One region of the Micromonospora sp. H33 genome, then DNA from elsewhere that is predicted to be linked to it. Evidence: predicted binding sites of a transcription regulator. Region 1 holds the regulator's gene; each other region holds the start of a gene.
What was found. The regulator HrcA, encoded in region 1, represses chaperone genes, less so after heat shock. The targets are predictions, from matches to a motif close to GGTTNGCACNCTCNNNNNGAGNGTGCNAACC.
Positions count from the first base shown of each region.

Region 2: the regulator HrcA is predicted to act here: its motif matches at 2,150-2,180, upstream of ACTMS0_RS01490 (FmdB family zinc ribbon protein).
Region 3: the regulator HrcA is predicted to act here: its motif matches at 2,772-2,802, upstream of groES (co-chaperone GroES).
Region 4: the regulator HrcA is predicted to act here: its motif matches at 1,797-1,827, upstream of groL (chaperonin GroEL).

Region 1 is NZ_JBQHDE010000002.1:59,584-63,785, reverse strand. Features, by position in the region: gene dnaJ (molecular chaperone DnaJ) at 3-1,148, opposite strand; gene hrcA (heat-inducible transcriptional repressor HrcA) at 1,218-2,240, opposite strand; gene ACTMS0_RS05845 (DUF4870 domain-containing protein) at 2,461-3,072, shown strand; gene hemW (radical SAM family heme chaperone HemW) at 3,109-4,202, opposite strand, start outside.
Region 2 is NZ_JBQHDE010000001.1:318,078-322,279, reverse strand. Features, by position in the region: gene ACTMS0_RS01510 (Fur family transcriptional regulator) at 1-354, opposite strand, end outside; gene ACTMS0_RS01505 (DUF2231 domain-containing protein) at 552-1,034, shown strand; gene ACTMS0_RS01500 (hypothetical protein) at 1,096-1,428, opposite strand; gene ACTMS0_RS01495 (hypothetical protein) at 1,536-1,712, shown strand; gene ACTMS0_RS01490 (FmdB family zinc ribbon protein) at 1,779-2,123, opposite strand; gene ACTMS0_RS01485 (5-formyltetrahydrofolate cyclo-ligase) at 2,244-2,846, opposite strand; gene ACTMS0_RS01480 (diguanylate cyclase) at 2,959-4,202, shown strand, end outside.
Region 3 is NZ_JBQHDE010000003.1:424,754-428,955, reverse strand. Features, by position in the region: gene ACTMS0_RS11240 (molybdopterin-dependent oxidoreductase) at 1-481, opposite strand, end outside; gene groL (chaperonin GroEL) at 611-2,254, opposite strand; gene groES (co-chaperone GroES) at 2,325-2,639, opposite strand; gene ACTMS0_RS11225 (helix-turn-helix domain-containing protein) at 2,968-3,768, shown strand; gene ACTMS0_RS11220 (DUF397 domain-containing protein) at 3,759-3,950, shown strand; gene ACTMS0_RS11215 (THUMP-like domain-containing protein) at 4,023-4,202, shown strand, end outside.
Region 4 is NZ_JBQHDE010000003.1:94,822-99,023, forward strand. Features, by position in the region: gene ACTMS0_RS09620 (cold-shock protein) at 184-387, shown strand; gene ACTMS0_RS09625 (hypothetical protein) at 895-1,749, shown strand; gene groL (chaperonin GroEL) at 2,023-3,645, shown strand; gene ACTMS0_RS09635 (hypothetical protein) at 3,703-3,903, opposite strand; gene ACTMS0_RS09640 (GNAT family N-acetyltransferase) at 3,989-4,202, opposite strand, start outside.

The DNA of each region.
Region 1 (4,202 bases):
CGTCAGGCGTGGCCGTTGAAGGCGTCCCGCATCCGGGAGAAGAAGCCGCCCTGCTTGGTCAGCTCGGCGACCTCCTCGCCCCGGGTCCGGGCGAAATCGCGCAGCATCCGCTCCTGGTCGGCGTCGAGCTTGGTCGGGGTCCGCACGTCGAGGTGGACGTAGAGGTCACCGCGACCGGTGCCGCGCAGGTGCGGTACGCCGCGGGCGCGCAGCCGCAGCGTGCTGCCCGGCTGGGTGCCGGGCTTGACGTCGACCGGCTCCTCGCTGTCGAGCGTCTTGATGGTCAACCGGGTGCCGAGGGCGGCCGCCGTCATCGGGACGGTCACCCGGCAGTGCAGGTCGTCGCCCTTGCGGGAGAAGACGTCGTGCGGCCGCTCGTGGATCTCCACGTAGAGGTCGCCGGCGGTGCCGCCGCCGGGGCCCACCTCGCCCTGCTGGGCCAGCCGGATCCGCATGCCGTCCTCGACACCGGCCGGGATCTTGACGGTGAGCGAGCGGCGGGTGCGCACCCGGCCGTCACCCGCGCAGGTCGGGCAGGGGTGCGGGATCGTGGTGCCGTAGCCCTGGCAGACGGTGCACGGCCGGGCCGAGACCACCTGGCCGAGGAAGGTGCGCTGCACCGACTGCACCTCGCCCCGGCCGCCGCACGCCTCGCAGGTGGCCAGGTGGGTGCCGGCGGCGGTGCCGGCGCCGGAGCAGGTGGTGCAGAGCACGGCGGTGTCGACCGTGATCGGCGCCTCGACGCCGAACGCCGTCTCGTTCAGGTCCAGCTCGAGGCGCAGGATCGCGTCGGCACCGGGCCGGGTACGCGGGCGCGGCCCGCGGGCGCCACCGGCGGCGCCGCCGAAGAACGCGTCCATGATGTCCTGGAAGCCGACGAACGGGCCGGCGCCGCCGGGGCCACCCGGACCGCCGGCACCCCCGCCGCCGGGCGCGAGCGGGTCGCCGCCGAGGTCGACGATCTGCCGTTTCCGGTCGTCGGAGAGAACCTCGTACGCGGCATTGATGTCCTTGAACTTCTCCTGCGCCTCCGGGTCCGGATTGACGTCCGGGTGGTACTGGCGCGCCAGCTTGCGGTACGCGCGCTTGATCTCGTCGTCGGAGGCGTCCCGGCTCACGCCGAGGATGCCGTAGTAGTCCCTGGCCACTGCGTTCCGTGTCCTCATGTTCGTCTCGCGTTGCGCCGGCCGCCGGCCGGAACGGCCGGACGGTACTGCCTAGTTCTGGGCCAGCAGGTCGCCCACGTAGCGTGCCACGGCCCTCACCGTGGCGATGGTGCCGGGGTAGTCCATCCGGGTCGGCCCCAACACGCCGAGGCCCCCGACGATGGTGGCTCCCGGGCCGTAGCCGGTGCTCACCACCGAGGTCGAGCGGAGATTGTCGATCTCGTTCTCGTCACCGATGCGGACCCGCATCGTGCTCGGCTCGACCTCACCGATGAGCTTGAGGAGCACCACCTCCTCCTCCAGCGCTTCCAGGATGGGGCGCAGCGACCCCTGGAAGTCGAGCAGGCCGCCCCGGGTGAGGTTGGCGGTGCCGGCCAGCGCAATGCGCTCCTCGTGCCGCTCGACCAGGGTCTCCAGCAGCACGGTGGAGAGCGTGGTCATGGCCGGGCGCAACTCGGCGGTGGCCTCGTCGACCAGCGCCTGCACCAGCGGCGGCGTCTCGGACAGCCGGGTGCCCACCAGCTTCTCGTTGACCAGCCGGCGCAGGTGGGTGACGTCGTCGGCGGGGATCGGCGCGGGCAGCTCGACGAGGCGCTGCTCGACGCGGCCGGTGTCGGCGATCATGACGAGCATCAGGCGGGTGGTGGAGATGGGCACCAGCTCCAGGTGGCGCACCGAGGAGCGGGCCAGGCTCGGGTACTGCACGACGGCGACCTGCCGGGTCAGCTGAGCCAGCAGCCGCACCGTGCGGTGCACCACGTCGTCCAGGTCGACCGCGCCGAACAGGAAGCGCTCGATCGCCCGGCGCTCGGCCGGGCTGAGCGGCTTGACCCGGGACAGCCGGTCCACGAAGAGCCGGTAGCCGCGGTCGGTGGGCACCCGCCCGGCGCTGGTGTGCGGCTGCCGGATGTAGCCCTCCTCCTCGAGGACGGCCATGTCGTTGCGGACGGTCGCCGGGGAGACCCCGAGCTGGTGGCGCTCGACCAGCGCCTTGCTGCCGACGGGCTCCTGCGTGGCGACGTAGTCCTCGACGATCGCGCGCAGGACCGCGAGCTTGCGGTCGTCGAGACCCATCCTGCCCACCTCCTGTCGCGCGTCGGCCGCCGGCTGCCCGACGGCCTCCTGGCACTCGACTGTAGCGAGTGCCAGTCTACGTCGGCGCGCCCGCCGACGCGATGATCAACGACGGACGGAGGCACGTCCCCAGCGGCGGACCCGGTAGGGCCGATCATCCGGACATCCGGGGCGGTCTCGCTCTGGTGCGCCGTTGTGGGCTCCCCCTACCGTGATCCTCATGACTGAACCACCTCGCCCTCCCGGCGCGGGAGACCCGGACCCGAACGTCCCGGGGTCCGACGAGCCGACCACACCACTGTCCGGGGCACCGGGCCCGGGCGGCTATCCCCCGCCCGGCGGCTATCCGCCCCCCACCGGTGACGTTCCACCGTCGGGTGGCTATCCCCCGCCCGGCGGTTATCCCCCGCCCGGCGGCTACCCTCCGCCCGGCCCGGGCTACCCGCCCGGCGGCGCCTACGGCGCCCCGGCCGGCTACCCGAGCAACGACGACAAGACCTGGGCCGTGATCAGCCACTTCGGTGGTCCCGCGGGCGTGGTCCTCGGCAGCGGCTTCCTGGGGTGGCTGGCCCCGCTGATCGCCCTGACCGCACGCGGCCAGCAGTCGCCGGTCGTGCGGGCGCACGCCGTCGCGGCGCTGAACTTCCAGCTCACCTGGCTGGTCGCGCTCCTCGCCAGCGTCGTACTGGCCGTCATCACCTGCGGCCTGCTGTTCTTCGTTCCGTTCCTCGTCGCCCTGGTGCCGCTGATCTTCGGCATCATCGGGGGCGTCAAGGCCGCCGAGGGCACCCTCTACCGCTACCCGATGACCTACGCGTTCGTGAAGCGCTGATCCCGACCGGCCGCTCCCCCGGCCGGTCGGCGCACCTCAGGCGAGCAGGTCGCGCACCACGGCGTCGGCCAGCAGGCGACCGCGCAGGGTGAGCACGGCCCGGCCGGCGGCGTACTCCGCGTCGGCCAGCAGGCCGGCCGCCCGCGCGCGCTCGGCGCCGGCACGGCCGGCCGGGTCCAGCACGTCCAGCGGCAGGCCGGAGGCGAGCCGCAGGCGCAGCATCACGTCCTCCATGTGCGCCTCGTCGGCGGTCAGCACCTCCCGGGCCAGGCCGGGTGACTCCCCGGCGGCGAGGCGCTTCGCGTACGCCGTGGGGTGCTTGACGTTCCACCAGCGCACGCCGCCGACGTGGCTGTGCGCCCCCGGGCCGAGGCCCCACCAGTCCCCGCCGGTCCAGTAGAGCAGGTTGTGCCGGCACCGGGCGGCCGGCGTCCGCGCCCAGTTGGACACCTCGTACCAGGAGAACCCGGCCGCGTCGAGGGCGGCCTCCGCGGCCAGGTAGCGGTCCGCGGCGACGTCGTCGGAGGGGTACGCCAGCTCGCCGCGCCGCATCCGGGCGGCGAGCCGCGTGCCCTCCTCCACGATCAGGGCGTACGCGCTGACGTGGTCCACGCCGGCGGCGACCACCTGGTCGAGCGTCGCGGCGAAGTCCTCCGCGCTCTCCCCCGGCGTGCCGTAGATCAGGTCCAGGTTGACGTGGTCGAACCCGGCGGCGCGGGCCTCCCGTGCGGCGGCGACGGCCCGGCCGGCGCTGTGCCGCCGGTCGAGGATCGCCAGCACTCCCGGCGACGCGGACTGCATGCCCAGCGAGATCCGCGTGTAGCCGGCGGCCCGCAGGGCCGCCAGCGACTCCGGCGTGACCGACTCAGGGTTGGCCTCGGTGGTGACCTCGGCGTCGGCGGCCAGCCCGAACGTGCGGTCGACGGCGTCGAGGATCCGGGCCAGGTCGTCGGCGGGGAGCAGGGTCGGGGTGCCGCCGCCGACGAAGACCGTGTCGACCCGGGGCGGCGGGCTGTCGGGCAGCACCCGGGCGGCCAACGCCAGCTCGGCCAGCACGGTGTCCGCGTACTCCTCGCGGCTGGCCCCGCCGCCCAGCTCGGCGGCCGTGTACGTGTTGAAGTCGCAGTAGC
Region 2 (4,202 bases), on a different contig from region 1:
GAAGCCGTGGGCGGTGTGCGGGTCGAGGCAGGGTTTGCTGCCGACGGTGCAGTCGATGTCGGCGATCTCGCCGCAGCCCCGGCAGACCACGTGGTGGTGGTTGTCGCCGACGCGCGCCTCGTAGCGGGCGGGACTGCCGGCGGGCTCGATCCGCCGGGACAGCCCGGCCCGGGACAGCGCACCGAGCACGTCGTAGACCGCCTGGGTGGAGACGGAGTCGAGGCGCTCCCGGACCCGCCGGGTGATCTCGTCCACCTCGAGGTGGCCGCCGGCGGCGAGCACGTCGAGGACGGCGAGGCGCGGCCGGGTGACCCGAAGGCCCTTCGACCGGAGCAGCTCCTCACCACTGGACATGTGCCAATGACAGCACGCAGGTGGCGGGTCGACAACCGGGCCCGGAACCGGGTGGCCGCGACCACAGCCTGTACGTTTCCGGAAACATTGTGAACCGCCCTGACGAGGGGTGCGTGTAGCCCCGGTGAGAGTCCTGGGCGGGTGGGTCGGCGCACCGTAGGCTGACCTCCCGCGATCGCTCCCTGCCGGAGGTGTCGATGTTCAAGGAGATCATGGGGTTACCGGCGCATGCGTTGGTGGTGCACGCGGTGGTCGTGTTCGTACCCCTGCTCGCGGTGCTGTCGATCGCGTACGTGGCGCTGCCCCGGTTCCGGTCCCGCATCGACTGGGCGATCGTGCTGCTGGCCGTGGTGGCGCCCGTCACGGCGTGGGTCGCGGTGCAGTCCGGCGAGGAGCTGACCGACGTGTTCGTCGCCCGCGGGCTCCAGGGGCCGATCGTCGAACAGATCTTCGAGCACTCCCGGTACGGCGACCTCACCTTCCGGTACGTGCTGCCGCTGGCGATCGCCGCCGTCGTGCTGCTCGTGGTGACGAGCGGCCACCCCCGCGTCCCGAAGCTGCCGTTCTGGGTGACGCCGGCACTGTCGGTGGTGGTGGTCGTGCTGGCGGGTGCGAGCCTCGTGTACGTCTATCTCACCGGGCACAGCGGCGCCGAGGCGGTCTGGGGCAACACCCTCTGACGCGGCACCGTCTGACGGCTACCGTTTGGCTACGGTCTGACGGCTACCGTCGGACGCCGCGTCAGAAGATCAGCCGCGAGCAGAGCAGGCACATCAGCACCAGGAGCACCGCCCCGGCCACGGCGCCCACCGTCCAGGTGAGTCGCTGCGCCCGCTGCTCGGCGAGGTCGAGTTCGGCCATGCCCTGCGGGGGCAGCCGCCGGGGCGGTGGTGGCTGCACGTGCAGGGGCGGGCGCCAGCCGGTCGGGGGCGGCGTGGTCGGCGGGGGACCGGCGTACCCGCCGGTCGACGCCGGCTGCTGCGGTGGCGTACCGGTCTGGTCCGGGGGCGGACCGTCGGCGCCCGGGCCGGGCCGTCGCCAGTAGTCGTCCGGGGAACTGCCGGGGGTCGTCACGCCGTCCGACGCTACCAACGGGACGGTCGTCCGGCGCCCGGCGCGCGCCGTCGCCCCCGGATCGACGCACCGGCGCGGACCCCCCCGCTGCGCTAGTCTTGCCGCTCGTGAGCACCGAGGACCCTGGCGTACGCGGCGACGACGACCGGCCCGTCGACCTGAGCGACGACGACTTCGTGGTGCTGCCCGAGCAGACCACCGACGACACCGACCGGGGCTGGGGCGAGCGCTCCAGCGGCAACGACGACTGGCTGCTGGAGCAGCGTCCGCCGCACTGGGACTGACCGTCAGGCGTTAAGAAGGGCCCCCTGTACAACGCGAGGCATTAACAGGGGGCCCTTCCTTGTACGTCAGGAGGAGCTGGCGCCGCTCGCGGCCGGGGCCTTGGTGGAGCCACCGGAGGAGCCGTTCGACGACGACGAGGAGGACGAGGACGCGGGCGTCGTCGAGCTGGACGACGAGCCGGAGTCGCCGCTCGCGGCGGGCTTGCTGGCGGCGGTGCCGTTGCCGGAGTCGGAGCCGCGGGAGTCGGTGCGGTAGAAGCCCGAGCCCTTGAACACGATGCCGACGGAGTTGAACAGCTTCCGCAGCCGCCCCTCACACGCCGGGCACTCGGTCAGCGGCTCGTCAGAGAAGGACTGCACCGCCTCGAGCTGGTGGCCGCACGCGGTGCAGGCGTACTGGTACGTGGGCACGTTCTCCTCCGGTTTCTGGCACGGCCGGTTGGCACTCGACGTCTTCGAGTGCCAATGGTGCGTCATCGCCCCGGATTCGTCCAGCGGAAGTGTGGGGCGCGACACCTGCCCGCGCCCGGGTCAGGCCGGCGGGGCGGCGTCCAGCGTACGCAGACCGTCGGCCGGAGTGACCACCGCGCGGACCGGCCGGTCGTGCGCCTCGGCGGGCAGCTCGTCGACCAGTTCGCCGTCGTGCAGCGGCACCACGGTCAGCACGGTCGACGGGACGCGGGCGAGCGCGCGGTCGTACGAGCCGCCGCCCCGGCCCAGCCGCACGCCCAAGAGGTCCACCGCCAGCGCCGGCACCACCACCAGCTCGGCCTCGGCCACGGCGGCCACGCCGAGCGGGGGCCAGGTGGGCTCCCGCATCCCCCGCCCGGCGGCCACCAGGGCGTCCGGCCCGGTCCAGGGCGCCCAGTCCAGGTCGAGGTCGTCGCGCAGCACCGGCAGCAGCAGCTCGGCGCCCGTCGGCAGCGCCGCCTGCAGCACCGCCGGCAGGTCCGGGCCGCCCGGTTCGGAGGCCACCGGCACGTACGCGGTCATCCGGCGCGGGCGCAGCCGGCGTACCAGGGCCACCAGCTCGGCCTGGACGCGCCCGGCGGCGTCGACCAGCTGCGGAGCGGTCAGCGCCCGACGGCGGGCGAGCATCGCGGCCCGCGTCTTCAACTTCGCACCAGTGGTCACTTCCGCTCCATCAGAAAAATTCGGCACGCAACACTCCTGACGCAACGCTGGTCCTGTGGTGGCTCTGTGTCAGCATCGCAAGCATCGGCCGGCGAAGTTCCGGGGGGACCGAGTGACACTGCGCGGGCGCCTGACCGCAGCCTTCCTGACGGTGGTGCTCGGCCCGGTCCTGGTCGGGGCGTTCTTCGTGGGGTCCGCCGTGGCGGCGGTCGACCGCAGCCGGTCCACCGAACGGCTCGCGGTGGCCGCCGCGGCCGTACGCACGTCGGTCGACGCCCTCTGCCAGCAGCTCCGGGCCGCCGCCGACGCGGTGGCCCTCACCGAGGACCGCGCCGCCGCGGCCGGGCAGGTGGTCAGCCGCGGGCTGGCCGCCGCCGTGCTGGTCACCGACGTCGCCGGCGGTGTCGTCCACGCCACCCCGGGCGCGCCGCCGACCCCCTGGCGGGACTGCTCGGCCGGCGTCCCGGACGCCGGGCCGCTGCGGGCCCTCGCCGCCCGGGTGGACCTACGGGACGCCGCCGGGACGCCGCTGGGCACGGTCACCGCCGCGCAGCCGGTCGACCCGGCGTTCGTGGCGCGGCTCGCGGCGGTCACCGGGGTGGCGGTCACGCTGCTCGACGGGCCCGAGACGCCCGTCCGGCTCCGTCACACCACCGAGTCGGACGGGGTACGCGACGCGGTGCTCGCCGCCGCCGGCGAGCTGGACGGGGAGCGGGTGGTCGGCACCCCCGACGGCCGGTACGTCCGCCGCGTCGGCCCGTCGGAGGGGCAGCCGCTGCCGCTGGTGCTGTCGGTCCCCAGCGACCAGCCGCCCGGCCTGTACGCCGTCCTGGTCGCCGCCGTGCTGCTGGCCGCCCTGCTGGCGGTGGCCGCCGCGTGGCGGCTGGCCCGCGTCACCACCCGGCCGCTGGTCGAGCTGGCCGGGGCGGTCGACCGGGTGGCCCGGGGCGACCTGACCGCGCGGGTGCCGGTGCGCAGCCGAGACGAACTCGGGCGCCTGGCCGGCGCGTTCAACCGGATGACCCGGGAGACCGGGACGTACGTGGCGGCCCTGACCAGCAGCCGGGACCAGCTGCGCGGGCACTTGGCGGTGCTGGGCGACACGCTGGCCAGCACCCACGACCTGCAACGCATCCTGCGGGTGATCCTGCACAGCGCGATCGCGGCCACCGGCGCGCGGGCCGGGGCGGTGCTGCTGGTGGACGCGGGTGGGACGCTGGTCGCCCAGGCCACCGAGGGGTTGGCCGGCCCCGACGACCGGCCGGGGCCGGTGCGGGTGCCGCTGGGCAGTGGTGTGGTGGGTGCGGTCGCGGTGACCGGGGAGCCGCGACGCGGCCGGGTGGAGCCGTCCGCCGT
Region 3 (4,202 bases), on a different contig from region 1:
CGGGTGCCGCGGATGACGGGGTGGGCGGGGACCAAGGCCACGGGTCGAGCTCCAGCGGGCCGGCGATGAACGCCCACAGCACCACCGCGCCGAGGCCGCCCCCGACCAGCGCCGGCAGGGCGTCGGCGGCGTCCGCGCCGGCCCGGGTCAGGGCCGCCCCGACCCCCAGGGCCGCGAACGCCACGACGCCGGTGAGGCCGTACGCCAACCGGCGCCGGGACACCACGCCCAGCAGCGCGGCGAAGCCGGCCAGCAGCAGGGCCGTGCCGACCAGCAGCGCGATCTTGTCGTACGTGCCGAACAGCGCGATGCCGACCTGCTTGAGCGGCTCGGGCACGGTGTCGACGACCAGGCCCCCGACGGCGACGAGCGGCGCGGAGCGCGGGCCGGTCAGCACCGCCACGAGTTCCGCCGACCCGATCGCTATCGCGGCGGCGGTCACCCCGGCCAGGGCGGCGTGGCGGCGCGTCGTCGTGGTCACGCCGACCAGTGTTTCCGATCAGAGCGGCGGCCCGGTAGTGACGTCAGCGTTCCGTAAGCAGACCCCGGAAAACACGTCGGGGCGCCCCGCCTTCATGGCGGGGCGCCCCGACCGGGCGTACGACGTGGATCAGAAGCCCGGGCCGTGCTGGTGACTGTGGCCGTGGCCGTGGCCGTGGCCGCCCGCGGCCGGCTCCGACTCCTTCGGCTTCTCCACCACGAGGCTCTCCGTGGTGAGCAGCAGGCCGGCGATGGACGCGGCGTTGGTGACCGCGTTGCGGGTCACCTTCACCGGGTCGAGGATGCCGGCCTTGGTCAGGTCGACGTACTCGCCGTTGGCCGCGTTGAGGCCGTGGCCCCACTCCTTGCCGACGACCTTCTGCACCACCACGTAGCCGTCGTGGCCGGCGTTCTGGGCGATCCAGCGCAGCGGCTCGACCAGTGCCTTGCGCACGATCGAGACGCCGACCTTCTCGTCACCGGTGAAGCCGAGGTCGTCGTCGAGCACCGGCAGGATCTGGGCCAGGGCGGCACCGCCGCCGGGGACCGTACCCTCCTCGACCGCGGCCTTGGTCGCCGCGATGGCGTCCTCGATGCGGTGCTTGCGCTCCTTCATCTCGACCTCGGTGGCGGCGCCGACCTTGACCACGGCGATGCCGCCGGAGAGCTTGGCCAGCCGCTCGGCGAGCTTCTCCCGGTCCCACTCGGAGTCCGAGGCCTCGATCTCCTTGCGGATCTGGGCCACCCGGTCGGCGACCTCGGAGGACTGGCCGCCGCCGTCGACGATCGTGGTGGTCTCCTTGTCGACCACCACGCGACGGGCGGTGCCGAGCACCTCGATGCCGACCTGGTCGAGCTTGTAGCCCAGTTCCGGGGCGACCAGCTCGGCGCCGGTGAGGATCGCGATGTCCTGGAGCATCGCCTTGCGGCGGTCGCCGAAGCCGGGGGCCTTCACCGCGCAGACCTTGAGGGTCTTGCGGATCGCGTTGACCACCAGGGTGGACAGCGCCTGGCCCTCGACGTCCTCGGCGATGATGAGCAGCGGCTTGTTGTTCTGGAGGACCTGCTCCAGCAGCGGCAGCAGCTCCTCGATCGCAGAGATCTTCTGCGTGGTGACGAGGATGTACGGGTCCTCTAGGACCGACTCCTGCCCCTCCACGTCGGTGACGAAGTTCGGCGAGATGAAGCCCTTGTCGAACTGGAGACCCTCGGTCACGTCCAGCTCGGTGTGCAGGGCGGAGCCCTCCTCGACGGTGATGACACCGTCGCGGCCGACCTTCTCCATCGCCTCGGCGATCAGCTCGCCGATCGTCGCGTCCTGCGCGGAGATGGTCGCGACGTGCGCGATCGCCTCCTTGTCGGCCACCTCGACGGCCTTGCCGAGCAGCGCCTCGGAGACCTTCGCGGCCGCCGCGTCGATGCCCCGCTTGAGGCCGGTCGGGTTGGCGCCGGCCGTGACGTTGCGCAGGCCCTCGCGGACCATCGCCTGGGCCAGCACGGTCGCGGTGGTGGTCCCGTCGCCGGCGACGTCGTTGGTCTTGGTCGCCACCTCCTTGACCAGCTGCGCGCCGAGGTTCTCGTACGGGTTGGTGAGCTCGATCTCCTTGGCGATCGTCACGCCGTCGTTGGTGATCGTGGGCGCACCAAACTTCTTGTCCAGGACGACGTTGCGCCCGCGGGGGCCGAGGGTCACCTTGACCGTGTCCGCGAGGGCGTTGACACCGTGTTCCAGCAGGTGCCGGGCGTCGTCCGAGAAGCTCAGGATCTTCGCCATGAATGTCCCTTCGAAGCGACGTTGCCCCGGCCCGGCGAGCCGGACCGGGGCAACGACACTGATCGGTTGCTTACTTCTCGATGACCGCGAGGACGTCGCGGGCGGAGAGCACCAGGTACTCCTCGCCGGCGTACTTGACCTCGGTGCCGCCGTACTTCGAGTAGAGGACGGTGTCGCCGACCTTGACGTCGAGCGGCACGCGGTTGCCCTTGTCGTCGATCCGGCCCGGGCCGACAGCGAGGACGGTGCCCTCCTGCGGCTTCTCCTTGGCGGTGTCGGGAATCACGATGCCCGACGCCGTGGTGGTCTCAGCCTCGTTCGCCTGGACCACGATCCGGTCCTCGAGCGGCTTGATCGCAACCTTGGTCGCGGTAGTCACGGGCATACCCTCCTGGGGTACTGGTTTCGTTACCGGCCGGCGAGCCGACCAGCGCAATCTGCCACATGCCACCGGGCGGGGCCGTCGTCGCGGGTGCCGGTCCGCCTGGCGTTCACCTCCCGGACACCAGGGCCCGGGGGTTGGCACCCTCAGGGTGAGAGTGCTAATCGCAGGTTATTCCTCGGCTAGCACTCCGTCAAGGAGAGTGCCAACGGGCGCGCCCGTGTCGCCACTGTTCCGCCACTCTTCACCGCAACACGCCGGCATTCGCTTCCTCGGCGGGTGAGCACGCCCTTACGTTCCGGCATCGGGTCGGAACACGGAGGACGGGCGGATGATCGAGATACCAACACTGGGCTTCCTGCGCGACCAGTTACGCCGGGCCCGCCAGGCGCGCGGCCTCAGCCAGGAGGAACTGGGCAAACTGATCAACTACTCCTCCTCCGCGGTGAGCGCAGTCGAGGTCGGCCAGAAGCCGCTCAACCCGGACTACCTGGCCCGGGTGGACACGGTGCTGGAAACCGGCGGCCTCTTCGTCAGCCTGCTGGAGCTGATCCGGCTGCACGCCGCGCCGGACTGGTTCCGCCCGTGGGAGGAGGTGGAGCGTGAGGCCACCGCCCTGCGCTGGTACGACCCGACGGTAATCCCTGGCCTGCTCCAGACCGAGGCGTACGCGCGGGCGATGCTCCGAGCCGGCCCATTGCTGACCCCCGAGGAGGTCGAGGAGCGGGTGCTGGCCCGGATGGCCCGGCAGGCGGTGCTGAGCCGCGACCAGCCGCCGCAGCTCGTCGCGGTACTCGACGAGCAGGCGCTGCGCCGGCAGGTCGGCGACCGGGCGACCATGCGTGAGCAGCTCGCGCACCTGCTGGCCGTCGGCGCTCAGCCGCACGTGCACGTGCGGATCATCCCGGCCGAGACCTCGTGGTACATCGGGCTCAACGGCCCCTTCATCCTGGCCCGGCTCGCCGACGGCACCGAGCTGGCGCACCTGGACAACCAGCTCCGGGGCCACACCGTGGACGGCCCGAACGACCTTGCCAGCCTGGGACGGCGTTGGGAGACTGTGGCCGGTGAGGCGCTGCCGCGCCGGCAGTCCGCCCGCCTGATCGAGGAAGTGGCGAAGTCATGGACCTGACCCGCGCCGCCTGGCGCAAGTCCACCCGCAGCAACAGCAACGGCGGCGCCTGTGTGGAGGTCGCCGACAACCTGCCCGGCGTGGTCGCGGTCCGGGACAGCAAGGACCCGGCCGGCCCCGTGCTCGCCTTCACCCCGGCGAGCTGGCGGGCCTTCGTCGCCGCCTGCCCGACACCTCGCTGATCACCGCACGCGCGGCCGCCGACCGTCCGGCCCCTGGCAATACGGTCCGGGCACGGCCGGAAGAATGGCCGGGTGGACCTGGAACAGCTGGCGGAGCTGCGTACACCCGAGGGGTCGGCCGCGCTCGCGGCGGCGGCCGAGGTGGCCGGCGGTGACCCGCTGGCCGCGGCGGCGGCGCTCCGCTCGACCGGGGTGCCCGCGGGGCTGGCGGCGGCGGCCCTCACGCAGGCCGAGCTGCGGCGCCGGGCGGTG
Region 4 (4,202 bases), on a different contig from region 1:
CAATGCGGATCGCTCGGAATATGCCCGATTTGTGGTCGTGCGCCGCCGTCACGCCTCGTGTAGCGTGCGATTTCGGTCACCGATTCAGCGGCCGTCGCCGATCGCCGAGCCGGTGCCGCCCGCGGTCCGGCGCGCCCGGCCCCCGGGTGAGTGGGAACGCCGCGCAGAGTGAGGAAGTGCACCGTGGCACAGGGCACCGTGAAGTGGTTCAACTCCGAAAAGGGCTACGGCTTCATCGCCGTCGACGGCGGCCAGGACGTCTTCGTCCACTTCTCCGCCATCGAGATGGACGGCTACAAGGCGCTGGACGACGGCCAGCGGGTGGAGTTCGAGATCGCCCAAGGCCAGAAGGGGCCCCAGGCCGAGCGGGTGCGCGTCATCGCCTGAGCCGACGACCGGCCCAGCGTCAGGCAGGGCCGCCCGACGACGGCCGTGATCCGCCGAGAACCACGGCCGTTCGGGGGTGCGGTGCCGGCACCGCACCAGGGAAGATCATGAACCGTTCCAGCCATCGCTGAGGAGGGTTCATTGTCCGACCAGCCACCCCCGGCCGCGCCGCCGCCAGCGCCGGGCGATCCCGACCCGGTGCCCGGCGCCACCCCGCCCCCGCCCGCCGCGGATCCGGGGACTCCGTCGGGCCCGTCCGGGCCGCCGCCGGCCCCGCCCGCCGCGGATCCGGGGACGTCGGCCGCGCCGCCGCCCGCCCCGTCGCCGCACGCGTGGGACCCGTCCGGGCCGCCGCCACCCCCCGGGAGTCCGACCCCCTACCCGTACCCGTCGTATCCGGCTGCGGGACAGCCGTGGGGCCCGGGCGGTGCCCAGCCGTGGGGCACCCCCGGTTCCGGCTACCCCGGCGCTCCGGTCTGGCCCCCGCCGCCGTTCTCCGGTTGGACCATGCCGGGTTTCGACCCGGCCGATCCACTGGTCACTCCGCCGGGCGCGGGCCTGGAGGGCTGGTTCAACCGCTGTCTGGGGGCGGTACGCCGCGGATGGCGGCTGCTCCTGCCGATCCTGCTGCTGACCCAGGTGCTGCCGGGTGCGCTGGTCGCGATCCTCACGTACGCGGTCGACCCGAGCGCCGAGTGGGAGGCCGCCGCGGCCGACGATCCGGCCGCCCTGCCCGACGGCTTCGCTGCGGATCTCGGCACGCTGCTCGCTGTCACCATCGGGGGCGCGGTGGTCTTCGGTCTGGTGCAGAGCCTCGGGTGGGCGGCCGGCACGTGGGTGATCGCCCGTCAGGCGGCCGGCGAGACGGTCAGCCTCGGCGGGGCCTTCCGCTACGGCCTGCGTCGCGCGCTCGGCCTCTGGGGCTGGACCCTGCTGATGGGGCTGCTCATCGGCGTCGGCGTGTGCTTCTGCGTGCTTCCCGGCATCTATCTCGCCTTCGCGTTGAGCCTGGCCGGGCCGGTGTACCTCTTCGAGCGTCAGGCGCCGATCGGCCGCTCGTTCCGGATGTTCCACGAGCGCCTCGGGCTGGTGCTCGGCCGGGTGGCGCTGATCGCGGCCGTGGCGGTGGTGGTGACCGTGGTGGCCGGCGTGATCGAGGGCTTGGCCGCGGCCCCGCTGGGCGCCGCTCCGCTGGAGTCGCCGGGCACGGCCGCGGGGATCCTCGTCGTGGCGGCTCTCACCGCGCTGCTGTCCCTTCCGGCCCACCTCGCGCAGCAGGTCGGGCTCGTCGTGACGTACGCCGAGCAGCGCGCTCATGAGGGGCCGGTGAACGCCGCGCGGCTGGCCGCCGAACTCGGCTGACCGGGTCGGTCGTGCTTGCACTCGGCAAGGGAGAGTGCTAAACAAGTCATTGGCACTCGCAGACCGTGAGTGCCAATGGTCGGGGCGGTAGGGCCACGGCCGCGCCGGCGTCGCGAGACGCCGGTGCGGCACATGGCCGGTCGTCGCGGGCTATCCGGCCCGGCCGGCGGACGTCGCCGTCGCCAGGTGGCGACGTCCCAAGGTGCGTACACCAGACGGCCCATCCGGGCACACACTCGGGTGGCCCGTGAGTGTCCAGGAGGACAACGCCGTATGGCCAAGATGATCGCGTTCGACGAGGAAGCTCGCCGCGGCCTCGAGCGGGGCATGAACCAGCTCGCCGACGCCGTGAAGGTGACCCTCGGCCCCAAGGGCCGCAACGTCGTGCTCGAGAAGAAGTGGGGTGCCCCCACCATCACCAACGATGGTGTGAGCATCGCCAAGGAGATCGAGCTCGAGGACCCGTACGAGAAGATCGGCGCCGAGCTGGTCAAGGAGGTCGCGAAGAAGACCGACGACGTCGCCGGTGACGGCACGACGACGGCGACCGTCCTGGCCCAGGCACTGGTCCGCGAGGGCCTGCGCAACGTGGCCGCCGGCGCCAACCCGATGGCCCTGAAGCGGGGCATCGAGGCCGCGGTCGCGAGCGTCTCGGAGGAGCTGTCCAAGCTCGCCAAGGACGTCGAGACCAAGGAGCAGATCGCCTCCACCGCCTCCATCTCCGCTGGTGACACCAGCGTCGGCGAGATCATCGCCGAGGCGATGGACAAGGTCGGCAAGGAAGGCGTCATCACCGTCGAGGAGAGCAACACCTTCGGCCTGGAGCTCGAGCTCACCGAGGGCATGCGCTTCGACAAGGGCTACGTGTCGGCCTACTTCATGACCGACCCGGAGCGGATGGAGGCCGTCTTCGACGACCCCTACATCCTGATCGTCAACAGCAAGATCTCCTCGGTGAAGGACCTGCTCCCGATCCTGGAGAAGGTCATGCAGTCGGGCAAGCCGCTGCTGATCATCGCCGAGGACATCGAGGGCGAGGCCCTGGCGACCCTGGTCGTCAACAAGGTCCGCGGCACCTTCAAGTCGGTCGCCGTCAAGGCGCCGGGCTTCGGTGACCGCCGCAAGGCCATGCTCGCCGACATCGCCATCCTCACCGGTGGCCAGGTCATCAGCGAGGAGGTCGGCCTCAAGCTCGACGCCGTCGGCCCCGACATGCTGGGCCGCGCCCGCAAGGTCGTGGTGACCAAGGACGAGACCACCATCGTCGACGGTGCCGGCGACGCCGAGCAGATCCAGGGCCGGGTCAACCAGATCCGGGCCGAGATCGAGAAGAGCGACTCCGACTACGACCGCGAGAAGCTGCAGGAGCGCCTGGCCAAGCTGGCCGGCGGTGTTGCGGTGATCAAGGTCGGCGCGGCCACCGAGGTCGAGCTGAAGGAGCGCAAGCACCGCATCGAGGACGCCGTCCGCAACGCGAAGGCCGCCGTCGAGGAGGGCATCGTCCCGGGTGGTGGCGTCGCGCTGGTGCAGGCCGGCAAGAGCGCCTTCGACAAGCTGGACCTGACCGGTGACGAGGCGACCGGCGCCCAGATCGTCAAGATCGCGCTGGACGCCCCGCTGCGGCAGATCGCCGTCAACGCCGGCCTCGAGGGTGGCGTCGTCGTCGAGCACGTCCGCAACATCGAGGCGGGCCACGGCCTCAACGCCGCGACCGGCGAGTACGTGGACCTGCTGGCCGCGGGCATCATCGACCCGGCCAAGGTGACCCGGTCGGCGCTGCAGAACGCGTCGTCGATCGCGGCGCTCTTCCTCACCACCGAGGCTGTCGTGGCGGACAAGCCGGAGAAGACCCCGGCCGCTCCGGCGGGCCCGGGTGGCGGGGACATGGACTTCTGAGTCCAGGCTCCACAACACCGGGAGGGGCGGGCCGCGTCAGCGGTCCGCCCCTCTTCGTCATGTCGGCAACGGCCGTTGGTTGCGCCGCTTGTGCGTCCGGTCGTACGGCTGGGGTACCTGGACCGGCTCGTCCACCACCGCCGCCGGCTCGTCCACCGGCGGGTCGTCGGTGCCGTCCATCTCCACCCGCTGCTCCGCGTCGCCGTAGTCGAGGCGGTCGAAGGGCAACGGGCCGGGCCGTTCGTCGTCCGTGGTCATGGCGCCTCCTCTACCGAAACGGTAGGGGGCGTCGATGGGCGACGGGGGCAAATGACGCTATCAGGTGATCTATCCTATTCGCCCCTTATCGATCCGCGAGCGTCCTCCGGTACAGGAAGAAGACCCGCTCGATCCGGGCGCCCGCGCTGCCCGAGTAGAACCGGACCGGCCCCACCCAGCCGATCTGCGCGGCCGTGACCCCCGCCGCCCGCTGATCGGCCAGGCAGCGGCGCAGCAGCACTCCGCCGACGCCGGAGCCCTCCGCCGCCGGCGCGGTGCCCATCGGCCCGAACCAGCTC